2 regions of the Weizmannia sp. FSL K6-0777 genome follow, and region 1 is predicted to be linked to the other one. Evidence: a T-box and tRNA genes for the amino acid it is inferred to sense, from the RefSeq annotation. Region 1 holds a T-box; the other holds one or more tRNA genes.
What was found. The T-box of region 1 lies ahead of leuS (leucine--tRNA ligase). A T-box ahead of a tRNA ligase gene usually reads a tRNA of that ligase, here a tRNA-Leu.
Positions count from the first base shown of each region.

Region 2: it has a tRNA-Leu gene. The T-box ahead of leuS (leucine--tRNA ligase) is inferred to sense a tRNA for this amino acid. The anticodon was not compared.

Region 1 is NZ_CP151971.1:2,336,494-2,344,228, reverse strand. Features, by position in the region: gene NST70_RS11195 (tetraprenyl-beta-curcumene synthase family protein) at 1-598, shown strand, start outside; gene NST70_RS11190 (class I SAM-dependent methyltransferase) at 1,028-1,600, opposite strand; gene NST70_RS11185 (YtzC family protein) at 1,975-2,250, shown strand; gene NST70_RS11180 (MFS transporter) at 2,594-3,781, shown strand; T-box leader at 3,836-4,042, shown strand; gene leuS (leucine--tRNA ligase) at 4,112-6,526, shown strand; gene NST70_RS11170 (hypothetical protein) at 6,652-7,137, shown strand; gene NST70_RS11165 (hypothetical protein) at 7,118-7,621, shown strand; gene NST70_RS11160 (sporulation protein Cse60) at 7,674-7,735, shown strand, end outside.
Region 2 is NZ_CP151971.1:70,508-78,242, reverse strand. Features, by position in the region: rRNA gene NST70_RS00400 (16S ribosomal RNA) at 1-1,390, opposite strand, end outside; tRNA gene NST70_RS00395 (tRNA-Ala) at 1,511-1,586, opposite strand; tRNA gene NST70_RS00390 (tRNA-Pro) at 1,596-1,672, opposite strand; tRNA gene NST70_RS00385 (tRNA-Arg) at 1,680-1,753, opposite strand; tRNA gene NST70_RS00380 (tRNA-Leu) at 1,764-1,852, opposite strand; tRNA gene NST70_RS00375 (tRNA-Gly) at 1,865-1,939, opposite strand; tRNA gene NST70_RS00370 (tRNA-Lys) at 2,010-2,082, opposite strand; tRNA gene NST70_RS00365 (tRNA-Val) at 2,090-2,165, opposite strand; rRNA gene rrf (5S ribosomal RNA) at 2,174-2,289, opposite strand; rRNA gene NST70_RS00355 (23S ribosomal RNA) at 2,532-5,464, opposite strand; rRNA gene NST70_RS00350 (16S ribosomal RNA) at 5,783-7,336, opposite strand; gene lysS (lysine--tRNA ligase) at 7,732-7,735, opposite strand, start outside.

The DNA.
Region 1 (7,735 bases):
TTCGGATCTGCAAGTACATAAACATGTGCGCGTAGAGGAACGGGTGCCGCGGCTAAAGGAATGGTTTTTGCGCTACAAGCCGGATTTTCCAGATATGGAATGGTATGAGTTTTCCGCCTGTTCCGGCTCGACCCTCGGGATTTTCTGCCTTGTTTCCTACGCGCTCCGGGACGATTTCCGCCCTGAATATGCGACAATCATCCGTGACGGGTATTTTCCTTATATTCAGGGGTTGCATATTCTGCTGGATTATTTTATCGACCAGGACGAAGACAAAAAAGGCGGAGACTTGAATTTTTGTTTTTATTACCCGAGCGAAGAAGAGCTGTTTAAACGGCTGAAGCATTTTTTGCAGGAGGCGGATAAACATACGGCCCGACTCCCAAATGAAAAATTTCATAAACTGATTAACCGGGGGCTTTTGGCTGTTTATTTGTCAGATGAAAAGGTGAAGAAGCAGCGGAGCGTTCAGAAATTGTCGCGGAAAATGATCAAATTTGCCGGCTCGATCAGTTTATTCTTTTATTTTAACGGAAAAATGTACCGCGCCATCAAAAACATGATCCCGGCCAGCCTGGCAAAAACAATAGTAAAATGAGCCGGCTGGTGGCAACGGGAAAGGGCAGATTTTATCGGCCCCTTTGTTGCCGTTTTTAGAAAAGGCGGATGGTTGTCTGGTTGAGGAAACCGGAGCAATGTGGCTTTTTCCGGCCGGACTTTTTGCATCATTCAAGAGCCGGCCGTGTTCATATACGATTAAAAAAGGCGGGCTTTCGTACCCGGCCCCGTTGTTACCGTTTTTCAAAGGCAATGAGAAAAGGCGTGCTTTTCGTACCCGGCCCTTTTGTTATCGCTTTTTGAATGGCATGAAAAAAGGCGGGCTTTGCATAATCCAGAACCCGGTCAGATTCATATGCGATTGAAAAAGGCAGCTGTTCGTAGCCGGCGCATATGTTATCGCTTTTGGGAATGACATGAAAAAGCCAGGTTCCCGTTATGTTTTGAATCCGAACCAATCGATCCTTCGTTATCGTTTTTCAATAGCAATAAGAAAAGGCGGATGGTTTGCCTGGTTGAGAAATTCATACCGGAGCACATGCGCCTTTTTCTGATCGAGCTGTTTTACATAATCCAGGAGCCGGTCACGTTCATACGCGCCGCCTTCATGGCCGTGGTAAACCACAACTGCGATGATCCCGCCGGTTTCAAGCATGGAAAAAATCTGCTCGAGTGCGGCAATGGTTGACTCCGGCCGGGTAATGACCGTTTTGTCGCTGTCCGGCAAATAGCCCAAATTGAAAACCGCTCCGCTGATCTTGCCATGCAGCGCTGCCGGGATGCATTCGCTGGCATGTTCATGGCCGGTGCAGAAAAGTTCGGCGCGCGTAACGAGGCCTTCTTTCTCCAGGCGTTCCTTTGTCCGCCTCACCGCTTCCGGCTGGATATCAAAAGCAAACACTTTTCCACCTTCTCCAACCCGTTTGGCGAGAAATACAGTATCATGCCCGTTCCCGGCTGTTGCGTCAATGGCAAAACCGCCGCTCTTTACAGCTTTTTCTAAAAGTAAATGAGCAAATGAGAGAACAGGAAGCATATTCATCTTTGCAGCATCTCCATTTATTGATTGGTCTACAGGCGAAAGTTGAACGCCTGTTTTTTTACTGTGAAAAGGCAAATGTGCCCCATGTAAATCATATTTTTCAGCGCTTTCCATTCGAATACCGGAATGGACACGGCAAAATCGTTCTTATTCTTCAGACATACAGGCTCGCGCCCCAAAATGGTAAAAAACCGTCTTTATGCAGCGCACTCCTTTTGCATTTTACCATGAACGGGTGCGGGTGCAAAGGCGGCTCGGATTCTAAATCGAGCTGTCGGGAAGAAACTCCCAATGCGCTGGGGAAACATTTTTTCTGCACGGGGCATTATACAAATGAAGCCTGCACGCTTCAAAGCATAAAGGGGGGAATCGTGATGGCCACACGGGAAGCAGTCGAAAATTGTATCAACCGTTGCGAGCAAGCCGTTCAATCGGCGCGTGAGCAATTTGCGGAAGGCAACCGCCAGGAAAACTACGGCTATTATGATTTTTCGGAACCGTTAACAGAGCTGGAAGAAGCCTATAATGAACTTTGCAAATTGGCGATCAGTGCCAACTCCCAGCAGCGTGAGCGCCTCCACCGTATGCGCCTTGTGATTCAGCAGCTGCAAAACGAGATGATTTTACAGGAACATGAACCGACCATGTAATTGGAAAAACGTAAGCCGGAAACTTGCTGGGGCAAAATGCTCAATAAGCAAATGGGGAAAACGGAAAAGCCAGGCAAGTAACCCAGCGAAAAATCCGGCGGGAACAACGGGAATATGGGAGCAGTTTCGGCACGTTAAAATTAGGAAAAACAACAAGAAAAGCCGGCCGGATTCATGAAAGCGGGATAGGGCACGGGCCTTATCCCGCTTTTAATGCAAATGTTGGATCAAGTAGAGGACGGGGAATTGCCATAATATTTATATTTTGCAAGAATGCTTGTAACTGTCGGGAAAAACCCCTACAATTTCCTTTGATCGATTCATTAGCAGGGGGGCATTCATTTTGCCAAAAACTGTGTGGCTGCTTGTCATTGGCATGGCTGTCAACATGACTGGCGCTTCTTTTTTATGGCCGTTAAATTCAATCTATATCCACGATCATCTCGGTAAATCGCTGTTTATCGCCGGGCTTGTGCTCATGCTGAATAATTTTACAAGCGTCATCGGCAGTCTTTTGGGTGGATATTTGCATGATAAAATCGGAGGTTACCGTTCCGTAATACTGGGTGGCTTGATCTCTGCCGCGGCGCTTGCCGGCTTGACATGGAACCACGCTTGGCCGGATTATGTATTTTTCCTCGGTGCCATCGGGCTCGGTTCCGGCATGATCGGCCCGGCGATCCTTGCAATGGCGGGCGCGGCTTGGAAAGGCGGAGGGAGAAAAGCGTTCAATGCCATCTATGTCGCCAACAACATCGGGGTTGCACTCGGTGCCGCGCTGGGAGGTGTGATTGCCTCTTATTCCATTGACCTTATTTTTGCAGCGAATCTTGCACTTTTTCTCGTTTTTATGGCGATTGCCATCTTCGGCTACCGGAATATTGCCGAAAAACATGCTGGGTATGCGGGAGCAGCCGCTGTTTCTGCCAAAAGTGCAGGAAGGGCGCAAGTGGCATCCCTCATCATATTATGCTTTGCTTATTTCCTGGCATGGACGGCGTACACGCAATGGACGGCTACGATTTCCACTTATACGCAGACGCTTCATATATCGCTGAACAAGTACAGCTTTCTTTGGACATTGAACGGCGCGATCATCGTGCTCGGCCAGCCGCTCCTTTTGCCGTTTTTAAAGCGGTTCTTGCCGGAAGTCAAACAGCAAATTGTTGCTGGGACGGCCATTTTTATGCTGTCATTCGCTGTCGTTGCCTTTGCCGGGCATTTTCCCGGTTTTGCAGTGGCAATGGGCATTTTAACGGTCGGGGAAATGTTTGTCTGGCCGGCTGTGCCCGCAGTTGCCAATACGCTTTCGCCGAAAGGGCGGGAAGGGTTTTACCAGGGCATCATTAACAGTGTCGCAACATGCGGCAGAATGATTGGCCCTGTTGTAGGCGGGTTTGTCGCAGATGCATTCGGCATGAAGGCATTGTTCGGATTGCTCATTTTCTTTCTCGCCGTTTCCCTTTTACTGGCCTTGTTGTATGACCGCCCGCTCGCAAAAAAACCGCATTCTGAGGTGGCAGGAAAATAATGTTGAAACCGGGAATGAATTTCTGTAAAATAGGTTATAAATTGAATAAACGATAGAAGAACGTTGACAAGGAGCAGTAACGGCGGCACTGAAACAAGAGAATTGGCGGGAGGTGCAAGCCAATCAGGGAACCCCGTGAACTCGCCTTTGAGTTGCAAATATGAACCCGTTTTAGTATTTGCCGTATTCCGCGTTAAGGACTTAAAGTGAGTGCTTGCACTAATTTGGGTGGTACCGCGGGAGAACCCTCTCGTCCCTTTTCCCTGGGATGGGAGGTTTTTTGTGTTGCTTTGTTGTCAATGTCGATACATAAAAAAGGAGGAGTCTGTCATGAGTTTTGACCACCGGAAAATCGAAAAGAAATGGCAGCATTACTGGGAAGAACATCAAACGTTCCGTGCCGGTGAAGACGAAAATAAACCAAAATTTTACTGCCTGGATATGTTTCCGTACCCGTCGGGGGCGGGCCTCCACGTCGGGCACCCGGAAGGATATACGGCGACCGACATCATCTCGCGGGCGAAACGGATGCAAGGGTATAATGTGCTTCATCCGATGGGCTGGGATGCATTCGGGCTTCCGGCTGAGCAGTATGCGATTGATACCGGCAATGATCCGGCTGTTTTCACGATTCAAAATATCCATACATTCCGCCGCCAGATCAAAGCGCTCGGGTTTTCCTATGATTGGGACAGGGAAATCAACACATCTGATCCGGAATATTATAAATGGACGCAGTGGATTTTTCTGCAGCTGTGGAAAAACGGGCTTGCTTATATTGATGAAGTGCCGGTCAACTGGTGCCCTGCGCTCGGAACCGTGCTTGCAAACGAAGAAGTCATTGACGGCAAGAGCGAACGCGGCGGGCATCCGGTCATCCGCAAACCGATGCGCCAGTGGATGCTGAAAATTACCGCCTACGCGGACCGCCTTCTTGAAGACCTCGAGGAACTGGACTGGCCGGAAAGCATTAAGGATATGCAGCGCAACTGGATCGGCCGTTCGGAAGGGGCGGAAGTGACATTCCAGGTTGAAGGCACAAATGAAACGTTCACCGTCTTCACGACCCGCCCGGATACGCTGTTCGGGGCGACCTACGCCGTGCTTGCGCCGGAACACCCGCTTGTGGATAAAATTAAAACGAAAGAGCAGGCCGAAGCGGTCCAGGCTTACATTGCCCAGGTGCAGTCAAAAAGCGACCTCGAACGGACCGACCTTGCGAAAGAAAAAACCGGCGTATTTACAGGGGCGTATGCCGTGAACCCTGCCAACGGCGAAAAAATGCCAATCTGGATTGCCGATTATGTATTAATGAGCTACGGGACAGGCGCAATCATGGCGGTGCCGGCCCATGACGAACGCGACTATGAATTTGCCCGCAAATTCAATTTGCCGATAAAAGAAGTCGTCGCAGGCGGCAATGTTGAAAAAGAAGCCTATACCGGCGACGGCGAACACGTCCATTCCGGGTTTTTAAACGGGCTGGGCAAGCAGGCAGCCATTAAACGCATGATCGAATGGCTTGAAGAAAAAGGGATTGGGCAGAAAAAAGTGACATACCGCCTGCGTGACTGGCTGTTCAGCCGCCAGCGTTACTGGGGCGAGCCGATCCCGGTCATCCACTGGGAAGACGGGACCATAACTGCCGTGCCGGAAGAAGAGCTGCCGCTCATGCTTCCGAAAATGACGGAAATCAAACCGAGCGGAACAGGCGAATCACCGCTTGCAAATGTTGAAGAATGGGTCAATGTTGTGGATCCGGAAACAGGGAAAAAAGGCCGGCGCGAAACAAACACGATGCCGCAATGGGCAGGAAGCTGCTGGTACTTCCTCCGTTTCATCGATCCGAAAAACCGCAAAGCGATTGCCGATCCGGAAAAACTGAAAAAATGGCTGCCGGTTGACCTTTACATCGGCGGGGCTGAGCATGCGGTGCTTCACTTGCTGTATGCCCGCTTCTGGCATAAATTTTTGTACGATATCGGCGTTGTGCCGACGAAAGAGCCATTCCAAAGATTGTTCAACCAGGGCATGATCCTTGGCGAGAACCATGAAAAGATGAGCAAATCGCGCGGCAATGTCGTCAATCCGGATGACATTCTTGAGTCGCACGGGGCAGATACGCTCAGGCTGTACGAAATGTTCATGGGCCCTTTGGATGCTTCGATTCCATGGTCGACAAACGGCCTTGACGGTTCCCGCCGCTTCCTTGACAGGATCTGGCGCCTGTTTGTGAATGAAGACGGCAGCCTGTCAGAAAAAATCCAGGACAAGGCCAATCCGGCACTTGAAAAAACGTATCATCTGACGGTCAAAAAAGTGACGGAAGATATCGATGCCCTTCATTTTAACACGGCCATTTCGCAATTAATGGTGTTTATCAACGATGCCTATAAAGCGGAAGTCATACCGAAAACGTATGTGGAAGGCTTCGTCAAGCTGCTGTCGCCGTTTTGCCCGCATATTGCCGAAGAACTGTGGGAAAAACTCGGCCACAGCGGCACGATCACATATGAAGCATGGCCTTCTTTTGATGCTTCAAAACTCGTCGACAATGAAGTGGAAATTGTCCTCCAGGTGAACGGCAAAGTCCGCAACAAAGTGAAGATCGACCGCAACATGAGCCGCGAGGACATGGAAAAACTCGCGCTTGCGGATGAAAAAATCAAAGAGTTTACGGAAGGAAAAACGATTCGCAAGATCATTGCCGTGCCGGGCAAACTTGTCAACATTGTGGCAAACTAATGGATTTCCGGAAAACGGGGCTTTACGGTGAAATGGCCGTAAGCCCCATTTTTTATGCGTGAAATTCATAATTTGTTTGTGAAATGGCAAACTAGGACTATCAACCACAAAAAAGGGGAAAAAAGATGGTTCTTTTATTTTCACTTTTGGCAGGGGCGGGACTGGCATATTTATCCCGCGCGCTGTTTCAGGCAGAAAAAATGAAATCATTGCTGCTTTACTTATGGTTATATTACTGGACAATCAATTTTTTAAGGATATTGGAAATGAACCTGCACTTTGTTCATGATCACCATACACCGATGTTCTATATTTCCAGGTTGCTTGTTCTGTTTCAGGTGCCCCTTTTGTTTTTGCTGTATTTGCACGTATTTCACATATCACGGACGTCCGGCCGGAAAACCCTGGCCGCTGTAAGTTTTTTCCTTGTTTTTACGGGTTATGTCGCCATCCTCGATTTTTTACAAATTCTGTATACCTACGAATGGTCATGGCGGTATGCCCTTGCTTTCTTCTTCACTGATCTTGCGGTGGTACACGTGGGCGATGCGCTCTATAGATGGTTGGACAGGAAAAAGGAGGTGCGCCGGCATGCTTCCGAAAAAATTTGACGAGAATGAAATCTTTACCCTTGTTGCTTTGGCAGGTTTGATGCTGGCACTGTATCTTCTTCCAAAAGCCGTTTCATGGAAAGCAGGGCTTGCGACCGGGCTGTTTTTTACAGCAATGGCCTGCTTTGCGGATGAAGTGCTTAGCGGGATGTATCCTTTAAACTTATACAATACATTTGATTCCAAAGATATCGAACTATTCGACTTTATTATTTATATTCCGGTTTTTACTTTGTACGGCTATTTGTTTATTACGGTACAGAGTTTATTCCGGGCGCGGCTTCGCTCTGTGCGCATCGTGCTGTTTTATTTGCTTGTCTGGATTGGATTCACATTATTGATGGAATCCATTTCCGTTCGGTTCGGGGTATTTCATTACTTGGAAGGGTGGGACAATCTCCATTCACTGGTTTCCTATTGCTTCCTTTTCCCGGTATTTTATACTTATGCCAATTGGATTTTAAAAATCGAAGTGCCTGATTAAAATGTTCTGAAATTGGAGATAATAGAAATAAATAAAACAGGGAGGGGCCACAATGGTACAGGTTAAACTTTTTGATTGTGAACATGAGAAAGACCTTGAGGAGAGCATGAATAC
Region 2 (7,735 bases), 1.3 Mb from region 1:
CGTATTCACCGCGGCATGCTGATCCGCGATTACTAGCGATTCCGGCTTCATGCAGGCGGGTTGCAGCCTGCAATCCGAACTGGGAATGGTTTTCTGGGATTGGCTTAACCTCGCGGTCTCGCAGCCCTTTGTACCATCCATTGTAGCACGTGTGTAGCCCAGGTCATAAGGGGCATGATGATTTGACGTCATCCCCACCTTCCTCCGGTTTGTCACCGGCAGTCACCTTAGAGTGCCCAACTGAATGCTGGCAACTAAGGTCAAGGGTTGCGCTCGTTGCGGGACTTAACCCAACATCTCACGACACGAGCTGACGACAACCATGCACCACCTGTCACTCTGTCCCCCGAAGGGGAAGGCCCTGTCTCCAGGGAGGTCAGAGGATGTCAAGACCTGGTAAGGTTCTTCGCGTTGCTTCGAATTAAACCACATGCTCCACCGCTTGTGCGGGCCCCCGTCAATTCCTTTGAGTTTCAGCCTTGCGGCCGTACTCCCCAGGCGGAGTGCTTAATGCGTTAGCTGCAGCACTAAAGGGCGGAAACCCTCTAACACTTAGCACTCATCGTTTACGGCGTGGACTACCAGGGTATCTAATCCTGTTTGCTCCCCACGCTTTCGCGCCTCAGCGTCAGTTACAGACCAGAGAGCCGCCTTCGCCACTGGTGTTCCTCCACATCTCTACGCATTTCACCGCTACACGTGGAATTCCACTCTCCTCTTCTGCACTCAAGCCTCCCAGTTTCCAATGACCGCTTGCGGTTGAGCCGCAAGATTTCACATCAGACTTAAGAAGCCGCCTGCGCGCGCTTTACGCCCAATAATTCCGGACAACGCTTGCCACCTACGTATTACCGCGGCTGCTGGCACGTAGTTAGCCGTGGCTTTCTGGCCGGGTACCGTCAAGGCGCCGCCCTGTTCGAACGGCACTTGTTCTTCCCCGGCAACAGAGTTTTACGACCCGAAGGCCTTCTTCACTCACGCGGCGTTGCTCCGTCAGACTTTCGTCCATTGCGGAAGATTCCCTACTGCTGCCTCCCGTAGGAGTTTGGGCCGTGTCTCAGTCCCAATGTGGCCGATCACCCTCTCAGGTCGGCTACGCATCGTTGCCTTGGTGAGCCGTTACCCCACCAACAAGCTAATGCGCCGCGGGCCCATCTGTAAGTGACAGCCGAAGCCGTCTTTCCTTTTTCCTCCATGCGGAGGAAAAAACTATCCGGTATTAGCCCCGGTTTCCCGGCGTTATCCCGATCTTACAGGCAGGTTGCCCACGTGTTACTCACCCGTCCGCCGCTAACCTTTTAAAAGCAAGCTTTTAAAAGGTCCGCACGACTTGCATGTATTAGGCACGCCGCCAGCGTTCGTCCTGAGCCAGGATCAAACTCTCAGTAAAGATGTTTGATAAAAGCTCAAAAAGAATTTGACGTTTCGTTTTGTCCAGTTTTCAAGGAACAATCACAAACAGCAACTTTTAAAGTATAACACTTATTTATTTAGAAGTCAATACTTTTTTTGGTGGAGCCTAGCGGGATCGAACCGCTGACCTCCTGCGTGCAAAGCAGGCGCTCTCCCAGCTGAGCTAAGGCCCCGAATTTGAATGGTCGGGAAGACAGGATTCGAACCTGCGACCCCATGGTCCCAAACCATGTGCTCTACCAAGCTGAGCTACTTCCCGTATATAGCGCGCCCAAGAGGAGTCGAACCCCTAACCTTTTGATCCGTAGTCAAACGCTCTATCCAATTGAGCTATGGGCGCATATATCGAATGGTGCCGAGGACCGGAGTCGAACCGGTACGGTAGTCACCTACCGCAGGATTTTAAGTCCTGTGCGTCTGCCAATTCCGCCACCCCGGCAAGAGAAAAAAATGGAGCGGAAGACGGGATTCGAACCCGCGACCCCCACCTTGGCAAGGTGATGTTCTACCACTGAACTACTTCCGCAAAAATTCAGGTCAAAGAATTTCAGGCCGTCTTTGAACAGGCTGAAATTCTTATTTCCTGCTAAATATGATGAGCCATGCAGGATTCGAACCTGCGACCCTCTGATTAAAAGTCAGATGCTCTACCAACTGAGCTAATGGCTCATATTTATGGTGGAGGATGACGGGATCGAACCGCCGACCCTCTGCTTGTAAGGCAGACGCTCTCCCAGCTGAGCTAATCCTCCGTATTATGGCCCGGCAACGTCCTACTCTCGCAGGGGGAAACCCCCAACTACCATCGGCGCTGGAAAGCTTAACTTCCGTGTTCGGGATGGGAACGGGTGTGACCTTTCCGCCATCATCACCGGACCTGTATAATTTTTGGGATGTGTTCCCTGAAAACCGGATGGGAGAAAAAACTGTAAACGGAGAACGCGTTTCTAACTTTGAGAATTGTCTAGCTCCAGCGCCTATCGGCTAGCGTATTTCTGCGCTTTCTCCCTACGATAAGTCAACATCGGCTCGCCTTTAGGGGCTCGCCGTGTTTCCTTTATCTCAGTCGAAAGCTCCGAAATCCGTACGCCGATGACCAAGGCGCTTCCGCTTTTCTATTGGTTAAGTCCTCGATCGATTAGTATCCGTCAGCTCCACGCGTCGCCGCGCTTCCACCCCGGACCTATCAACCTGATCATCTTTCAGGGATCTTACCAGTATAAACTGTGGGAAATCTCATCTTGAGGGGGGCTTCATGCTTAGATGCTTTCAGCACTTATCCCTTCCGCACATAGCTACCCAGCGATGCCTTTGGCAAGACAACTGGTACACCAGCGGTGCGTCCATCCCGGTCCTCTCGTACTAAGGACAGCTCCTCTCAAATTTCCTGCGCCCGCGACGGATAGGGACCGAACTGTCTCACGACGTTCTGAACCCAGCTCGCGTACCGCTTTAATGGGCGAACAGCCCAACCCTTGGGACCGACTACAGCCCCAGGATGCGATGAGCCGACATCGAGGTGCCAAACCTCCCCGTCGATGTGGACTCTTGGGGGAGATCAGCCTGTTATCCCCAGGGTAGCTTTTATCCGTTGAGCGATGGCCCTTCCATGCGGAACCACCGGATCACTAAGCCCGACTTTCGTCCCTGCCCGACTTGTAAGTCTCGCAGTCAAGCTCCCTTATGCCTTTACACTCTGCGAATGATTTCCAACCATTCTGAGGGAACCTTTGGGCGCCTCCGTTACCTTTTAGGAGGCGACCGCCCCAGTCAAACTGCCTGCCTGACACTGTCTCCCACCCCGGTAAGGGGTGCGGGTTAGAATTTCAATACAGCCAGGGTAGTATCCCACCGATGCCTCCGCCGAAGCTGGCGCTCCGGTTTCCAAGGCTCCTACCTATCCTGTACAAGCTGTACCAAAATTCAATATCAGGCTGCAGTAAAGCTCCATGGGGTCTTTCCGTCCTGTCGCGGGTAACCTGCATCTTCACAGGTACTATAATTTCACCGAGTCTCTCGTTGAGACAGTGCCCAGATCGTTACACCTTTCGTGCGGGTCAGAACTTACCTGACAAGGAATTTCGCTACCTTAGGACCGTTATAGTTACGGCCGCCGTTTACTGGGGCTTCAGTTCAGAGCTTCGCCTGACGGCTAACCCCTCTCCTTAACCTTCCAGCACCGGGCAGGTGTCAGCCCCTATACTTCGCCTTGCGGCTTCGCAGAGACCTGTGTTTTTGCTAAACAGTCGCCTGGGCCTATTCACTGCGGCTTCCCGGGGCATACACCCCAAAAAGCACCCCTTCTCCCGAAGTTACGGGGTCATTTTGCCGAGTTCCTTAACGAGAGTTCTCTCGCTCACCTTAGGATTCTCTCCTCGCCTACCTGTGTCGGTTTGCGGTACGGGCGCCTTTCACCTCACTAGAGGCTTTTCTTGGCAGTGTGGAATCAGGAACTTCGGTACTAAAATTTCCCTCGCCATCACAGCTCCGCCTTGGCGCGAAGGATTTGCCTCCGCACCGGCCTAACTGCTTGGACGCGATCAACCAGTGTCGCGCTTGCCCTATCCTCCTGCGTCCCCCCATCGTTCAAACGGTGAAGAGGCGGTACAGGAATATCAACCTGTTGTCCATCGCCTACGCCTTTCGGCCTCGGCTTAGGCCCCGACTAACCCTGAGCGGACGAGCCTTCCTCAGGAAACCTTAGGCATTCGGTGGAAGGGATTCTCACCCTTCTTTCGCTACTCATACCGGCATTCTCACTTCTAAGCGCTCCACCGGTCCTTCCGGTCCGGCTTCAACGCCCTTAGAACGCTCTCCTACCACGGACACCATACGGTGTCCATCCGCAGCTTCGGTGATACGTTTAGCCCCAGTACATTTTCGGCGCAGCGTCACTCGACCAGTGAGCTATTACGCACTCTTTGAATGATGGCTGCTTCTAAGCCAACATCCTGGTTGTCTAAGCAACGCCACATCCTTTTCCACTTAACGTATACTTTGGGACCTTAGCTGGCGGTCTGGGCTGTTTCCCTTTCGACCATGGATCTTATCACTCACAGTCTGACTCCCAAGCATAAGTTTTTGGCATTCGGAGTTTGTCTGAATTCGGTAACCCGATGAGGGCCCCTCGTCCAAACAGTGCTCTACCTCCAAAACTCTTCGCTTGAGGCTAGCCCTAAAGCTATTTCGGAGAGAACCAGCTATCTCCAAGTTCGATTGGAATTTCTCCGCTACCCACACCTCATCCCCGCACTTTTCAACGTGCGTGGGTTCGGGCCTCCAGCAAGTGTTACCTTGCCTTCACCCTGGACATGGGTAGATCACCTGGTTTCGGGTCTGCGGCCTCATACTCTTTCGCCCTGTTCAGACTCGCTTTCGCTGCGGCTCCGCTTCTTCAGCTTAACCTTGCATGAGACCGTAACTCGCCGGTTCATTCTACAAAAGGCACGCCATCACCCGTTAACGGGCTCTGACTACTTGTAGGCACACGGTTTCAGGATCTCTTTCACTCCCCTCCCGGGGTGCTTTTCACCTTTCCCTCACGGTACTGGTTCACTATCGGTCACTAGGGAGTATTTAGCCTTGGGAGATGGTCCTCCCGGATTCCGGCGGGATTCCTCGTGTCCCGCCGTACTCAGGATCCACTCGGGAGAGAACGAAGTTTCAGTTACAGGGCTTTTACCTTCTCCGGCAGGCCTTTCCAGGCCGCTTCACTTACCCCGTTCTTTTGTAACTCCCATATGAGTGTCCTACAACCCCGGAAGGCAAGCCTTCCGGTTTGGGCTGTTTCCTGTTCGCTCGCCGCTACTTGGGAAATCGCAATTGCTTTCTCTTCCTCCGGGTACTGAGATGTTTCAGTTCCCCGGGTGTGCCCTTCCTGCCCTATGGATTCAGGCAGGAATCCTGTCCGATTAAAGACAGGGGGTTTCCCCATTCGGAAATCTCCGGATCAAAGCTTACGTACAGCTCCCCGGAGCATATCGGTGTTTGTACCGTCCTTCATCGGCTCCTAGTGCCAAGGCATCCGCCGTGCGCCCTTTCTAACTTAACCATAAAAAGGTTTAAATCCAAAAATAAGCGATTCTCGGTTTACTTGGTTTGTTTCTCCTATCCGGTTTTCAAAGAACACATGTTGAAGGATTGAACCTTCAAAACTGAACAAAACGGAAACGTCAAACTTGATTTTGGAAAACGAAGTTTTCCTTTTCTGTCTAGCTCCGGGCGCTATCGGCTAGCGTATTTCTACGTCTTCTCCCTACGATAAGTCAACATCGATTCGCCTTTAAGGCTCATCGTGTTTCCTTTATCTCAGTCGAAGACTACGAAATCCGTACGCCGATGAACGAGCGCCCTACGCTTTTCCCCTTAGAAAGGAGGTGATCCAGCCGCACCTTCCGATACGGCTACCTTGTTACGACTTCACCCCAATCATCTGTCCCACCTTCGGCGGCTGGCTCCGTAAAGGTTACCTCACCGACTTCGGGTGTTACAAACTCTCGTGGTGTGACGGGCGGTGTGTACAAGGCCCGGGAACGTATTCACCGCGGCATGCTGATCCGCGATTACTAGCGATTCCGGCTTCATGCAGGCGGGTTGCAGCCTGCAATCCGAACTGGGAATGGTTTTCTGGGATTGGCTTAACCTCGCGGTCTCGCAGCCCTTTGTACCATCCATTGTAGCACGTGTGTAGCCCAGGTCATAAGGGGCATGATGATTTGACGTCATCCCCACCTTCCTCCGGTTTGTCACCGGCAGTCACCTTAGAGTGCCCAACTGAATGCTGGCAACTAAGGTCAAGGGTTGCGCTCGTTGCGGGACTTAACCCAACATCTCACGACACGAGCTGACGACAACCATGCACCACCTGTCACTCTGTCCCCCGAAGGGGAAGGCCCTGTCTCCAGGGAGGTCAGAGGATGTCAAGACCTGGTAAGGTTCTTCGCGTTGCTTCGAATTAAACCACATGCTCCACCGCTTGTGCGGGCCCCCGTCAATTCCTTTGAGTTTCAGCCTTGCGGCCGTACTCCCCAGGCGGAGTGCTTAATGCGTTAGCTGCAGCACTAAAGGGCGGAAACCCTCTAACACTTAGCACTCATCGTTTACGGCGTGGACTACCAGGGTATCTAATCCTGTTTGCTCCCCACGCTTTCGCGCCTCAGCGTCAGTTACAGACCAGAGAGCCGCCTTCGCCACTGGTGTTCCTCCACATCTCTACGCATTTCACCGCTACACGTGGAATTCCACTCTCCTCTTCTGCACTCAAGCCTCCCAGTTTCCAATGACCGCTTGCGGTTGAGCCGCAAGATTTCACATCAGACTTAAGAAGCCGCCTGCGCGCGCTTTACGCCCAATAATTCCGGACAACGCTTGCCACCTACGTATTACCGCGGCTGCTGGCACGTAGTTAGCCGTGGCTTTCTGGCCGGGTACCGTCAAGGCGCCGCCCTGTTCGAACGGCACTTGTTCTTCCCCGGCAACAGAGTTTTACGACCCGAAGGCCTTCTTCACTCACGCGGCGTTGCTCCGTCAGACTTTCGTCCATTGCGGAAGATTCCCTACTGCTGCCTCCCGTAGGAGTTTGGGCCGTGTCTCAGTCCCAATGTGGCCGATCACCCTCTCAGGTCGGCTACGCATCGTTGCCTTGGTGAGCCGTTACCCCACCAACAAGCTAATGCGCCGCGGGCCCATCTGTAAGTGACAGCCGAAGCCGTCTTTCCTTTTTCCTCCATGCGGAGGAAAAAACTATCCGGTATTAGCCCCGGTTTCCCGGCGTTATCCCGATCTTACAGGCAGGTTGCCCACGTGTTACTCACCCGTCCGCCGCTAACCTTTTAAAAGCAAGCTTTTAAAAGGTCCGCACGACTTGCATGTATTAGGCACGCCGCCAGCGTTCGTCCTGAGCCAGGATCAAACTCTCAGTAAAGATGTTTGATAAAAGCTCAAAAAGAATTTGACGTTTCGTTTTGTCCAGTTTTCAAGGAACAATCTGTGTTGCTTTCTAAGCGACTTTAATATTCTACTACAAACGAATACTATTGTCAACAACTTTTTCAAATCTGTATTTCAGTAGGCATTTAATTAGCCAACGAATATTACTATACCATGCATTTGGCACGAATGCAATAGTTTTTCGCCATTTATTTTTCAAACAAGCTGAAGCCTGCTTCCTTTCACCAAAGCAGGAAAAAAGCTTATGGTTGGCCATAACAAACATCCATTCCCAAGAAACTGGCCACTTGAACGTTAATATTATATTAAAATAATGTTTTCAAAAAGCAGCGGTTCCTGCCCCGCTGCTTTTTGTAAGTTTTGCTTTGCTTAA